DNA from 3 places in the Streptomyces sp. NPDC031225 genome. Region 2 is predicted to be linked to each of the others. Evidence: riboswitches for the same ligand, from Rfam matches in the RefSeq annotation. Region 2 holds a riboswitch; each other region holds the start of a gene.
The links. Region 2 has a riboswitch for cobalamin ahead of nicT (Nickel transporter NicT). Riboswitches for the same ligand answer to the same signal wherever they lie in the genome.

Region 1 (3,936 bases), on a different contig from region 2:
ACGGTCAGTTCGGTCTGGGTATCTGCATGTTGTCCGACGGTGGCGATGCGGCGGGCGGCGGCGCGGCGGCCCATCCGGGGCAGCGGGCGGCCGTCCAGGGTGACAACCCCGATGGTGGGCGCGAGTACGCCCGCGAGCAGCCGTAGCAGAGTTGACTTGCCGGAGCCGTTGGGGCCGAGCAGTCCGATCGTCTCGCCGGGCTGGGGAGCGAGGGTGACGCCGTCGACGATGAGGCGGCCGTCGGCGTGGCGGCTGACGCGATCGGCGCGAAGGCCGTGGGCGGACAGGCCGCGGTTCGGAGTGGGGCCGTTCATGTCCGCCGCCGCCCTCGGTAGAGGATCGCCACGAATGCCGGTACGCCGATGAGGGACGTCACCACACCCACCGGGACCTCCTGGGGGTCGAGGACAGTACGGGCGAGGGTGTCCACCCACACCAGGAAGACGGCGCCGGTCAGCGCCGTGACCGGCAGCAGGCGGGCGTGGCCGGACCCCGTGAGGGCGCGGGTGGCGTGCGGCAGGACCAGGCCGACGAAGCCGATCGCCCCGGCGCAGCTGACCAGGGCGGCGGTGAGCAGCGCGGTGGCGCAGAGCAGGATCAGCCGGGTGCGGGCCACGTGGACGCCGAGTGATGCCGCGGCCTCCTCGCCGAAGGCGAACGCGTCCAGTGTGCGGGCGTGCCCGAGGCAGATCACCAGGACCGCGGCCAGGACGACGGCGCAGAGCAGCACCTGGCCCCAGTCGGCGCCGGTGAGCGAGCCCAGCAGCCAGAACAACACACCGCGGGTGGTCTCGGCGTCGGCGGAGGTCAGCACGATGAACGAGGTCAGCGCCGAGAACAACTGCATGATGGCAACGCCGGACAGGACGACCCGGTCCGTGCTGCCGCCGAGGGTGTGGCTGAGCAGCAGCACCAGGGCGAAGGAGACCAGCGCGCCGAGGAACGCTCCCGCCGACAGGGACACCACTCCCCCACCCACACCCAGTACCACCACGGCGACCGCTCCCGTGGAGGCGCCGGAGGAGACACCCAGCACGAACGGGTCGGCCAGCGGGTTGCGCAGCAGGGACTGCATGACCGCCCCGCACACCGCGAGTCCGGCCCCGCACACCGCGGCCAGCAGGGTGCGGGGCATCCGCAGGTTCCACACGATCCCGTCCCGAAGCGGCGCCAACGTGCCCTCGCCGAGGCCGAGATGAGAAGCGACGGACGCCCAGACGTCCCCCGTGGAGATGTCGGCCGGCCCGATCGTCACCGCGACGGCGACAGAAGCGAGCAGCGCGGACAGACCCCCGCCGGTCAACAGCAGGGCGCGCAGGCTCACTTGGCGAGTCCGAAGTCGCGCAGTCCGGCGGCGACCTTCTCGATCCCCTCGACCGTGCGGATGGACGGGTTCATCGCCTGCCCGCTGAGCAGGACGTACCGCTTCTTCTTCACGGCGGTCAGGTTGCGGGTGGCGGGGTTGGTCTCCAGGAAACGGATCTTGGCGGCGGCGGTCTCGGCGGTCTGCTGCTTGCGGGTCAGGTCGCCGATGACGATGACGTCGGGGTCGCGGTCGGCGACGGTCTCCCAGCTGATCTGGGGCCATTCGTCGTGGGTGTCGGCGAAGGCGTTCTTCGCGCCGACGGCACGGGTGATGGCACCGGGGGCGCCGCAGCAGCCGGCGAGGTAGGGCGACTGGGAGTTGGCGAACCAGTACATGAGGGAGACACCGGAGGCATCCAGCCCCGAAGTGGCCGTGCGCACCCGCTCCTTCAGCTGGGCGACAACCTTGTCGCCGCGCGCGTCGACGCCGAACGCGCGGGCCAGGTCGCGTATCTCGCCGTACACGGCATCCAGGGTGAGGGGCTTGCTGCGCGATCCGTCGCCGCCGCTGTCGTTGTCCTTGCCCGCCGAGCAGTCAGAGGGCGAGACGTACGTCGGGACGCCCAGCTTCTCGAACTGCTCGCGGGTGGCGACCCCGCCCTTGCCGAGGGTGGAGACGAACGACGCGGTGACGAAGTCGGGTTCGGCGTCCAGGACCTTCTCGAAGGAGGGGTTGTTGTCGGCGAGCCGCGGTACGGACGCGTCGGCCTTCTCCAGCCCCTTCATCACCGGGTCGGTCCAGGTCGCCGTACCTGCCATGCGGTCGGCCAGGCCCAGGGAGAGCAGGATCTCCGTGGTGCCCTGGTTGAGGGAGACGGCCCGCTTCGGGGCCGACTTCAGGGTGACCTTGTGGCCGCAGTTTTCGAGAGTCACCCGGTAGCCGGCGACGGCGGACGGCTCGGCGTCCTCGGTGCCACCTCCGGAGCTGCCGCAGGCCGTGAGCAGCAGGGCGGGAGCGAGCAGAAAGACAGCGGGGCGGAGGGCGGTGCGGAGCATGGGCGTGCCTCAGGGGTCGGGGCTCGTACGCGGAGCCTGGCCTACGGACGTCCCTCCGCACACGGAGCGCGGAGGTGCCAGCAGGTCTTCGGACTCGGGTTCGTCCGGACAGGGCGCCTTCCCGGTCTCCCAGTGGCGTTGTGTGCCCCGCCCGTCCCCCTCACCGCTGCGCGTCAGTTCCGGGTTCGCACCGGATTCCCTGGCCTCGGATGTGGCTCGACTGGCCCGCTGAGGCTATCAAGATCGCCCTATCGTCAGGTCGTGTGATCGGTCACGGGGTATGGGACGAACGTGTTCGCGTTCTCGTCGCTCCGCAGCGCACGGCTCAGGGGCGGTGCGGCGCGCTGGGGGCAGTCGAGGCGTTCCGAGACGCGGCAGCGCAGGACGGACTTGACCTGGTTGGCGGGCCTCACCTCGCGCCGTTCGTTCCTCCCCGACGAGACGTCCGTCGCCCTGCGGACCTGGCCTTGCTCGTGGGGCTTCTTCGACGGGGAGCGTCGCCGTCACTGTCCCCGTCCTGGAGCAGCCTGAGAAGGTCCTGGGAGTCCGTTTCCGCGGCGGCCGGCACGGTGTCCAGGCTTTCCTGTCCCCCGGCGGACGGGTCCTGGTCGTCCGCCGGGGGCGGTGCCGGACGGAGCCGGGCCCCACCACCGGCCGTCGATTCCCCTGTCAACGGTCATGGTGGCGAGTTCGCCGAACTGTACGGGCCGTGGTTCGGTGAACAGGTCGGCGTGGTTCAGGTAGTTGGCCCACACGCGGGTCCAGCCCCGGACGGCTGGGTGCCGGTCCAGGCGTTTGATCCCCGAGAGGAGCCGGTCCGCGTAGGGTTGCTCGGTGTGACCGTCGGTGGTGAAGCAGTAGTCCGGCTCCAGCCGGCAGTACCAGAATCCGCCCTGGCGCCGGAATCGTGTGCACAGCGCGGCGTGGTGGTAGAAGCCGACGCGCTGCGGGTCGGCTTGGAGGCGTGCGGCCCGAACACCGTCCCGGCCCCGTGATCCCGGTCCCTTGCCGGCCTTACGCGGCCCCGGACGCGAGGTCGCCGGAAGTGCATGTGTTGCGCTCCTTGTGCCACGCCAGGTCCGGACAGGAGTCCTGAACGGTCCGGGAGAGCAGGTCAGCGAAGACGTGCTGGGTGTCCAGGTCGTCGCTGTCCGCCCACTTCAAGGTCGCGTGGCGCTCGGGGTCTCCGGTTTCCGTCTCGTCGTGGATCTTCGCGGCACCGGTTGACCATTCGCCTGATCCGATTCACGTGTGACGCGGTGTGCTCGCGGAGGGTTGCTGTTCGCACGTGATTACGAAGTTTGGGTCGTCCTGAATTGGTCAGGCGCCCGGGATGCGCGAACCAGTTCTGACAGCCGGACCTGCCGAACCGTCCGGACTTCAGGAAAGACCCGCAGCCGAGCGTCCGAAGGAGCGGGACGCCTTCTTCGACAACGCCAAGTACCTGGCGATCGTGCTGGTCGCGGTGGGGCATGCGTGGGAGCCGCTGCGGGACGGGAGCCGGGGGGTGTCCGCGCTGTATCTGCTCGTGTACGCCTTTCACATGCCGGCGTTCATCGTCGTGTCCGGGTACTT
Region 2 (3,936 bases):
GAGAGCGGCCAGGCCGCGGAGGTGTGGGCCCGGTCGGCCGAGCGGTTCGCGGCTCAGGTGGCGGGCCCGCACTTCGAGGCCGTGTGCCGGGACTACGTACTCGGGCCGGGACGATCTCTGCTCGGCACGTCCCTGGGGGCGGTCGGAAGCGGAGTGGTGACCGACCCGAGGGCACGCCGGCAGATCGAGATCGACGTGGCTGCGGTCGAACCGGGATCCGGCGGGGCCAAGCCATCGGTCGCTCTGCTCGGGGAGGCGAAGTGGGGGACCACCATGGGGCTGAACCACCTTGAACGGCTTGTCCGGGCCCGGGACGTCCTTGCCGAGCGGGGGATGGACACCACGCGGTGCGGGTTGGCGTGCTTCAGCGCTGCGGGTTTCAGTGACGCCCTGCGGGCCGAAGCCGAACGAGGTGGAATCCTGCTGATCGGCCTCGACGAACTGTACGGCCGAGCGATGCCGGCAGCCGTTCTGCCCTAGCCGGCCGCCGGCCAGGGTCCTGTCGCCGCACCGGCCGAATGCTCAAGCAACCGGCTGGGGCGGGACGGACTCGCTCCTTGTGGCAGACGTCGCCTGCCGCTAGTGGGTGTCGGCGGGCCGTACCGTCCACCGCTGCTCCACCTTCGCGAGCCGCCAGTAGGTGATCGCCGCCGCCCACACCACCACGAACAGGCCGACGATGACGTAACCGACGTTGTCGAGGTCGATGTCGGCTATCCAGGTGGTGAGGTCGTCGGTGAGGTCGAACTTGTCGTGCAGGACGCCGACCAGCTCGATCGTGCCGATGAAGAACGCGACGGCGATGGACAGCCCGGTGATGGCGAGGTTGTAGAAGACCTTGCGCACCGGGTTGGAGAACGCCCACTGGTAGGCGAAGTTCATGAACGTGCCGTCGAGGGTGTCGAACAGGCTCATGCCGGCGGCGAACAGCAGCGGCAGGCACAGGATCGCGTACCAGGGCAGCCCGGCCGCCGCGCCCGACCCGGCCATCACCATCAAGGTCACTTCGGTGGCCGTGTCGAAGCCGAGCCCGAACAGAAAGCCCAGCGGGTACATCTGGCCGGGCCGGGTGATGGACTTGGTGAGGCGTCCGAGGATGCGGTTCATGAACCCGCGCGAGTCGAGATGCTGCTCCAGCTCCTTCTCGTCGTACGTCCCCGCCCGCATCGCCCGGAAGACCTTCAGGATGCCCAGCAGGGCGACCAGGTTGAGGGCGGCGATGAGGTAGAGGAACGAACCGGAGACCGTCGTACCGAGAAATCCCAGCACCTGGTGGGTGCTTGAGCCCTCGTTCATGACCTTGCCGGCCAGCTGGGTGCCGCCGGCGATCAGCGCGGCGAGCAGGACCACGACACTGGAGTGCCCGAGCGCGAACCAGAACCCCCCGGACACCGGCCGCTTGCCGTCGGCCATCAGCTTGCGGGTGGTGTTGTCGATCGCGGCGATGTGGTCGGCGTCGAAGGCGTGCCGCATGCCGAGGGTGTAGGCGGTGATGCCGAGCCCGATACCGAAGGCCTTGTCGCCCACCTCGTAGTGCTCCGGGACGACGAGCAGGAACAGGATGCCGAAGGCGACGACGTGCAGGGCGGCGATCGCGACCATCAGGCCGACCGTCTTGACGGTGTCCTCGCGGCGCCAGCGGAAGGAGGCGGCGGCGCTCTCGGGCAGGGCAGGGTCGGTCATACGGTGGTCACTCCAGCACCTCGTGGATGAACGCGTGAGCTGCCGTGGCCGGTCTCCTGGCTTACGGGTCGTGCGTTTCCCTGCCCGCCTTCCCGGCCTCGTGCTGACGACCAGTGGCTGTCCCGCGAGGGACGTGGGAGGGAAACTCCCCGATCACAGTGGCGAGGGCCGCGCCGGTATGGACCCCTGAGGGGTCGTCACCGGCTTCCCGAGCACCACGGCCCGACCACGGTAGGGGTGCGCGGCGTCTCCTGCATAGCTGCATACCTGCGCAGGTATGGAAGATCACACCGGCCGCCTGCGAGGATGACCCCCATGCATCTCGTCCCGGCGGACCGAGCGGACCGCCGCACCATCGACGGACACCGGGTGTGCGACGCCATCGCCGCGATCGGTGACCCCGGCCATGTCCGCGCATGGTCGGACCGTTTCGCCCTCCTCGCCGACCCCAACCGCCTCTCCCTCCTCCTCGCCCTGCACCGGACCGGCCCCCTCGCGGTCTCCGACCTCGCGATCGCCACGGGCATGAACGACCCCGCCGTGTCCCAGGCCCTGCGGCTGCTGCGGGCGGCGGGCGTGGTGGCGGGGGAGAAGGAGGGGCGGGTGGTGCGGTACTCGGTGGTGGACGAGGGAGTGCGGGGGCTGTTGAAGCAGGTGCCGTGAGCCTGAACCGGCGATCAGGGCCGTTCGCTGGAAGCCGGCGGCCGAGCCGCTGAACAGCCTTGCTCCGCCACGGAGTTACCCCACCTCGACGACTTTGCCATCCCTTTACAACCTGCTCCTCCGCCGGCTCGTCTCTCCGCACGTTCCGTCACTCAGCCGCCCGGCCGGCCCGAACACCGGGCCGGGCCACTTTCCGGGCGGACCGACGAAAGAGAGCGATTCCATGCGCCGTACCGTGCGCCGTACCGTCCTCAGCGCCGTGGCACTCGCGGCCACCGCCGTACTGGCGGGCACCGCGCCCGCGTTCGCCGACGGCACGAGCCCGTCCTCGGCCCCCACCACCGCGCCGACCGAGGCTACCGCCGCGCCGACCGAGGCACCGGCCGACGAGGCCAGTTCGGTGCCCAGCGTGGCCCCCACGACCGACGCCGGGGCCTCCCCGTCCCAGGTCGCCGAGGTTCCGAACGGCGCGCCCGACACCGGGGTGACGCAGACGTCGACGGACTCCGGAACGCCGGGAGCGCTGATCGGCGGCGGTGCTGCCGCCGCGTTCGCCGTGGCCGGCGCCGCGGTGATCGTCGTACGCCGTCGGCGGGCGACCGGAGCGTGACCCTGCTCTCCAGGCGTGCGTTCGGCACCGGGGCCACGGCTGCCGCGGCCTCGCTGCTCGTGGGCTGCTCCTCCGACGCCGGGGGCGTACGGACGACGGGGACCGCGGCTCCCGACCCCGCCGCGTCGCAGCAGTCAGCGGGCAAGCACACCGCCGCGAAGTCCGTCCGCGCGGTGGGCCGTTCGGCCCCCGTCCGGCTCAGAGTCCCCGCCATCGGCGTCGACACCCCGGTCATGCGGCTGGGGTTGGCGTCCGACGGTACGGTGCAGGTCCCTCCGATCAGCGACCACGACCAGGCCGGCTGGTACGAGCACTCACCGACGCCCGGCCAGACCGGCCCGTCGGTGATCCTCGGCCATGTCACGGTCGGCGCGTACGGGGACGGCGTCTTCCGCGGCCTGTCGCGGCTGCGCCGGGGCGAGAAGATCGTGGCGCGCCTGGAGAACGGCACGCAGACGGAGTTCACGGTCACCTCCGTGCGGACGGTGGCCAAGGCCGACTTCCCGACGGACGACGTCTACGGGAACGTGAGCCGGCCGGAGCTGCGGCTCATCACGTGCGGCGGCCCCAAGGACGAGGACGGCTACCTCGACAATGTGATCGTCTTCGCCGCGCTCACGTCGTCCACGACACCGTGAGCACGCTGGAACACGAAGGACGGCGGGCCGCCGGAACGTACGCCGGCGGCCCGCCGTCCTCCCCCACGAGTGCCACGCCGGTGGCAACAGGCACATGGAGAGCGTTGAAACGGTCCCGCGAGAAAGAGGCGGCAGCGTCCGAGCTGTTCGCCGCTCTCTACCCGCGCCTGGCCGGCTGGTGCCGCCGCCTTGTGGACGACGACGAGACGGCCCACGAGATCGCCTCGGAGGCGTTCACGCGCCTGTGGGCCCGCTGGACCTCGGTGGAGGAGCCGCGCGGCTTCCTCTATGTGACGGCGGCGAACATCGTCCGGGACCACTGGCGCAAAATGGAGCGCGAGC
Region 3 (3,936 bases), on a different contig from region 2:
GGTCGGTCTCCCACAAGCACGGATACGTGACGACCTCGGACTTCGTGCGCGGCCGCTGGGGCTCGAAGGGCCTGTCGCTGGCGGTGGCGGTCACCGGCATCCTGGCGACCATGCCGTACATCGCGCTCCAACTGGTCGGCATCCAGGCCGTGCTGGACGTGATGGGCGTCGGCGGCGGCGAGAACACCAACTGGTTCGTGAAGGACCTCCCGCTGCTGATCGCCTTCGGCGTCCTCGCGGCCTACACGTACTCCTCCGGTCTGCGGGCGCCCGCGCTGATCGCGTTCGTGAAGGACACGCTGATCTACATCGTCATCGCGGTGGCGATCATCTACATCCCGATCAAGCTGGGCGGGTTCGACGACGTCTTCGCCTCGGCGAGCGAGAAGTACACCGCGGCCAAGGTGGGCGGGCTGGTCCCGGCCGAGGCGGGCCAGTGGACGTACGCCACGCTGGCGCTGGGCTCCGCGCTGGCGCTCTTCATGTACCCGCACTCGATCACCGCGACGCTCTCCTCCCGGAGTCGCGAGGTGATCCGCCGCAACACCACGATCCTGCCGCTGTACTCGCTGATGCTGGGCCTGCTCGCCCTGCTGGGCTTCATGGCGATCGCGGCCGGAGTCAAGGTCACCAACCCGCAGTTGGCGATCCCGCAGCTCTTCGAGGACATGTTCCCGGACTGGTTCGCGGGCGTGGCCTTCGCGGCGATCGGCATCGGCGCCCTGGTCCCGGCGGCCATCATGTCCATCGCGGCGGCGAACCTGTTCACCCGCAACATCTACAAGGACTTCATCAAGCCGGACGCCACCCCGGCCCAGGAGACCAAGGTCTCCAAGCTGGTGTCCCTGCTGGTGAAGGTCGGCGCCCTCATCTTCGTCCTGACCATGGACAAGACGGTCGCGATCAACTTCCAGCTGCTGGGCGGCATCTGGATCCTGCAGACCTTCCCGGCCCTGGTCGGCGGCCTGTTCACCCGCTGGTTCCACCGCTGGGCCCTGCTCGCCGGCTGGGCGGTCGGCATGGTCTACGGCACGGCCGCCGCGTACGGGGTCGCCTCGCCGACGCAGAAGCACTTCGGCGGCTCGGCGAAGGAGATCCCGGGCATCGGCGAGATCGGCTACATCGGCCTGACGGCCTTCGTCCTGAACCTCGCCGTCACGGTGGTCCTCACCTTCGTCCTGAAGGCGCTGAAGGCCCCCGACGGCGTCGACGAGACCAGCCCGGAGGACTACACGGCGGACGCGGGCGACCCGGGGGTCCGGACGGAACTCCCGCCCGCGACAGCGGGAACCTCGCACTGACGCCGTAGGCGCGCGGAGAACCGCGAGCCGCCGGGCACCACCACACACGGCGGGCCGCCGCGGAGAACGACCTGCGGCGGCCCGCTTCGTTGTGCGCTCTCCTTCACTCTCCTCACCTGGAAGTTGACGCTCCGAAACGGCCGCGACACAACATCTGGGGGTGTCACCGGAACGCGGCACAAGATGTATGCTCATGCTCGCTGTCGTCGCAGGGGAATCCGGTGCGAATCCGGAACTGTCCCGCAACGGTGTACTCATGCGTGCTTAGGCGCATATGAGAGTCAGTCCGAGGACCTGTCGACAGTACGCCCGGCCACCTGGCCCGGGTGTCATGACGTCCGGGCCTCGTGGAATGGGCCGGTGGACGCGACGCCGTGCGCGCTCGTGTGCTGCCCCCTGCCCTCCGCAAGGCCCCCGTGCCCAGCGAGGGAGAGCCCCACGTGACCATCGCGCCAGCCGACCCGGTTTCAGCGACCACCCCGGTGGACGAGGACGGTCCCGGAGCCGCGTTGCTGCGGACCCTGACCGCGCTGACCGCCGACCTTCCCGACGCCGACCCCGGCCGGGTCGCCGCCGCCGCGCTGCGCGGCCGGTCCGCGCGGGCCGACGCGTCGGAGTTGCGCGAGCTGGCCACCGAGGCGGCGGCCGGCCTCATCTCCGAGGACCCGGCGTACAGCAGGCTGGCCGCCCGGCTGCTGACCGTCTCCATCGCCGCCGAGGCCGCCTCGCAGGGCGTCACCTCGTTCACCGGATCGGTCGCCGTCGGACACCGCGAGGGCCTGATCGCCGACCGGACCGCCGAGTTCGCGCGGGTCCACGCCGAGCGCCTCGACGCCCTGGTCGACACCGAAGCCGACGACCGCTTCGGCTACTTCGGCCTGCGCACCCTCCACAGCCGCTACCTCCTGAGGCACCCGATCACCCGCAAGGTCATCGAGACGCCCCAGCACTTCATGCTCCGGGTGGCCTCAGGTCTCGCCGAGGACGACACTCGCCGCGCGCTGGACGAGGTCGCCGCGCTCTACGCGCTCATGAGCCGCCTCGACTACCTCCCCTCCTCCCCCACCCTCTTCAACTCCGGCACCCGGCACCCCCAGATGTCGTCCTGCTACCTCCTCGACTCCCCGGTCGACGAGCTGGACTCCATCTACGACCGCTACCACCAGGTCGCCCGGCTCTCGAAGCACGCCGGTGGCATCGGGCTGTCGTACTCCCGCATCCGCAGCCGCGGTTCACTGATCCGCGGCACCAACGGGCACTCCAACGGCATCGTCCCGTTCCTGAAGACCCTCGACGCCTCGGTCGCCGCCGTGAACCAGGGCGGCCGGCGCAAGGGCGCGGCCGCGGTCTACCTGGAGACCTGGCACTCCGACATCGAGGAGTTCCTGGAGCTGCGCGACAACACCGGTGAGGACGCCCGCCGTACGCACAACCTGAACCTCGCGCACTGGATCCCGGACGAGTTCATGCGCCGGGTCAACGCCGATGCCCCGTGGTCGCTGTTCTCCCCCGCCGACGTGCCCGAGCTGGTCGACCTGTGGGGCGAGGAGTTCGACGCGGCGTACCGCGCGGCCGAACAAAAGGGGCTCGCGAAGAAGACCATCCCCGCCCGTGACCTCTACGGCCGCATGATGCGCACCCTCGCGCAGACCGGCAACGGCTGGATGACCTTCAAGGACGCCGCCAACCGCACCGCCAACCAGACGGCCACCCCGGGCCATGTCGTCCACTCCTCCAACCTCTGCACGGAGATCCTGGAGGTCACGGACGACGGGGAGACGGCGGTCTGCAACCTGGGGTCCGTGAACCTCGGCGCGTTCGTCGACACGGCGACCGGTGACATCGACTGGGAGCGGCTGGACGCCACCGTCCGCACCGCCGTGACCTTCCTGGACCGGGTCGTCGACATCAACTTCTACCCGACCGAGCAGGCCGGGCGGTCCAACGCCAAGTGGCGTCCCGTCGGCCTCGGTGCGATGGGTCTCCAGGACGTCTTCTTCAAGCTGCGGGTCCCGTTCGACTCGCCCGAGGCCAAGGCTCTGTCGACCCGCATCGCCGAGCGCATCATGCTCGCCGCCTACGAGGCCTCCACCGACCTCGCCGAGCGCAACGGCCCGTTGCCGGCCTGGGAGAAGACCCGTACCGCCCAAGGCGTGCTGCACCCCGACCACTTCCCGGACGCCGAACTGACCTGGCCGGAGCGGTGGGCGGCCCTGCGCGGCCGTATCGCCGCCACCGGACTGCGCAACTCCCTGCTCCTCGCCATCGCGCCCACCGCCACGATCGCCTCGATCGCCGGTGTCTACGAGTGCATCGAGCCGCAGGTCTCCAACCTGTTCAAGCGCGAAACGCTGTCCGGTGAGTTCCTCCAGGTCAACTCGTATCTGGTGCAGGAGCTCAAGGACCTCGGCGTGTGGGACGCCCGCACCCGTGAGGCGCTGCGCGACTCCAACGGTTCGGTGCAGGACTTCGCGTGGATCCCCGAGGACGTACGGGCGTTGTACCGCACGGCGTGGGAGATCCCGCAGCGCGGACTGATCGACATGGCGGCGGCGCGGACCCCGTTCCTCGACCAGTCCCAGTCGCTGAACCTGTTCCTGGAGACGCCGACCATCGGCAAGCTCTCCTCGATGTA

Region 1: it holds a riboswitch for cobalamin, as region 2 does, so the genes downstream of both, ACZ48Z_RS29290 (ABC transporter substrate-binding protein) here and nicT (Nickel transporter NicT) in region 2, are expected to answer to the same signal.
Region 3: it holds a riboswitch for cobalamin, as region 2 does, so the genes downstream of both, ACZ48Z_RS30185 (ribonucleoside-diphosphate reductase subunit alpha) here and nicT (Nickel transporter NicT) in region 2, are expected to answer to the same signal.

Annotation. Positions count from the first base shown of each region.
Region 1 covers NZ_JBVIHJ010000019.1:45,367-49,302, reverse strand. The annotation lists gene ACZ48Z_RS29300 (ABC transporter ATP-binding protein) at 1-314, opposite strand, end outside; gene ACZ48Z_RS29295 (FecCD family ABC transporter permease) at 311-1,324, opposite strand; gene ACZ48Z_RS29290 (ABC transporter substrate-binding protein) at 1,321-2,361, opposite strand; cobalamin riboswitch at 2,424-2,601, opposite strand; gene ACZ48Z_RS29285 (short-chain fatty acyl-CoA regulator family protein) at 2,616-2,774, opposite strand; gene ACZ48Z_RS29280 (acyltransferase family protein) at 3,695-3,936, shown strand, end outside.
Region 2 covers NZ_JBVIHJ010000013.1:148,220-152,155, forward strand. The annotation lists gene ACZ48Z_RS23040 (ATP-binding protein) at 1-480, shown strand, start outside; gene nicT (Nickel transporter NicT) at 580-1,683, opposite strand; cobalamin riboswitch at 1,713-1,918, opposite strand; gene ACZ48Z_RS23050 (ArsR/SmtB family transcription factor) at 1,999-2,346, shown strand; gene ACZ48Z_RS23055 (sortase-dependent protein) at 2,582-2,956, shown strand; gene ACZ48Z_RS23060 (class F sortase) at 2,959-3,594, shown strand; gene ACZ48Z_RS23065 (RNA polymerase sigma factor) at 3,699-3,936, shown strand, end outside.
Region 3 covers NZ_JBVIHJ010000020.1:34,322-38,257, forward strand. The annotation lists gene mctP (monocarboxylate uptake permease MctP) at 1-1,301, shown strand, start outside; cobalamin riboswitch at 1,489-1,617, shown strand; gene ACZ48Z_RS30185 (ribonucleoside-diphosphate reductase subunit alpha) at 1,742-3,936, shown strand, end outside.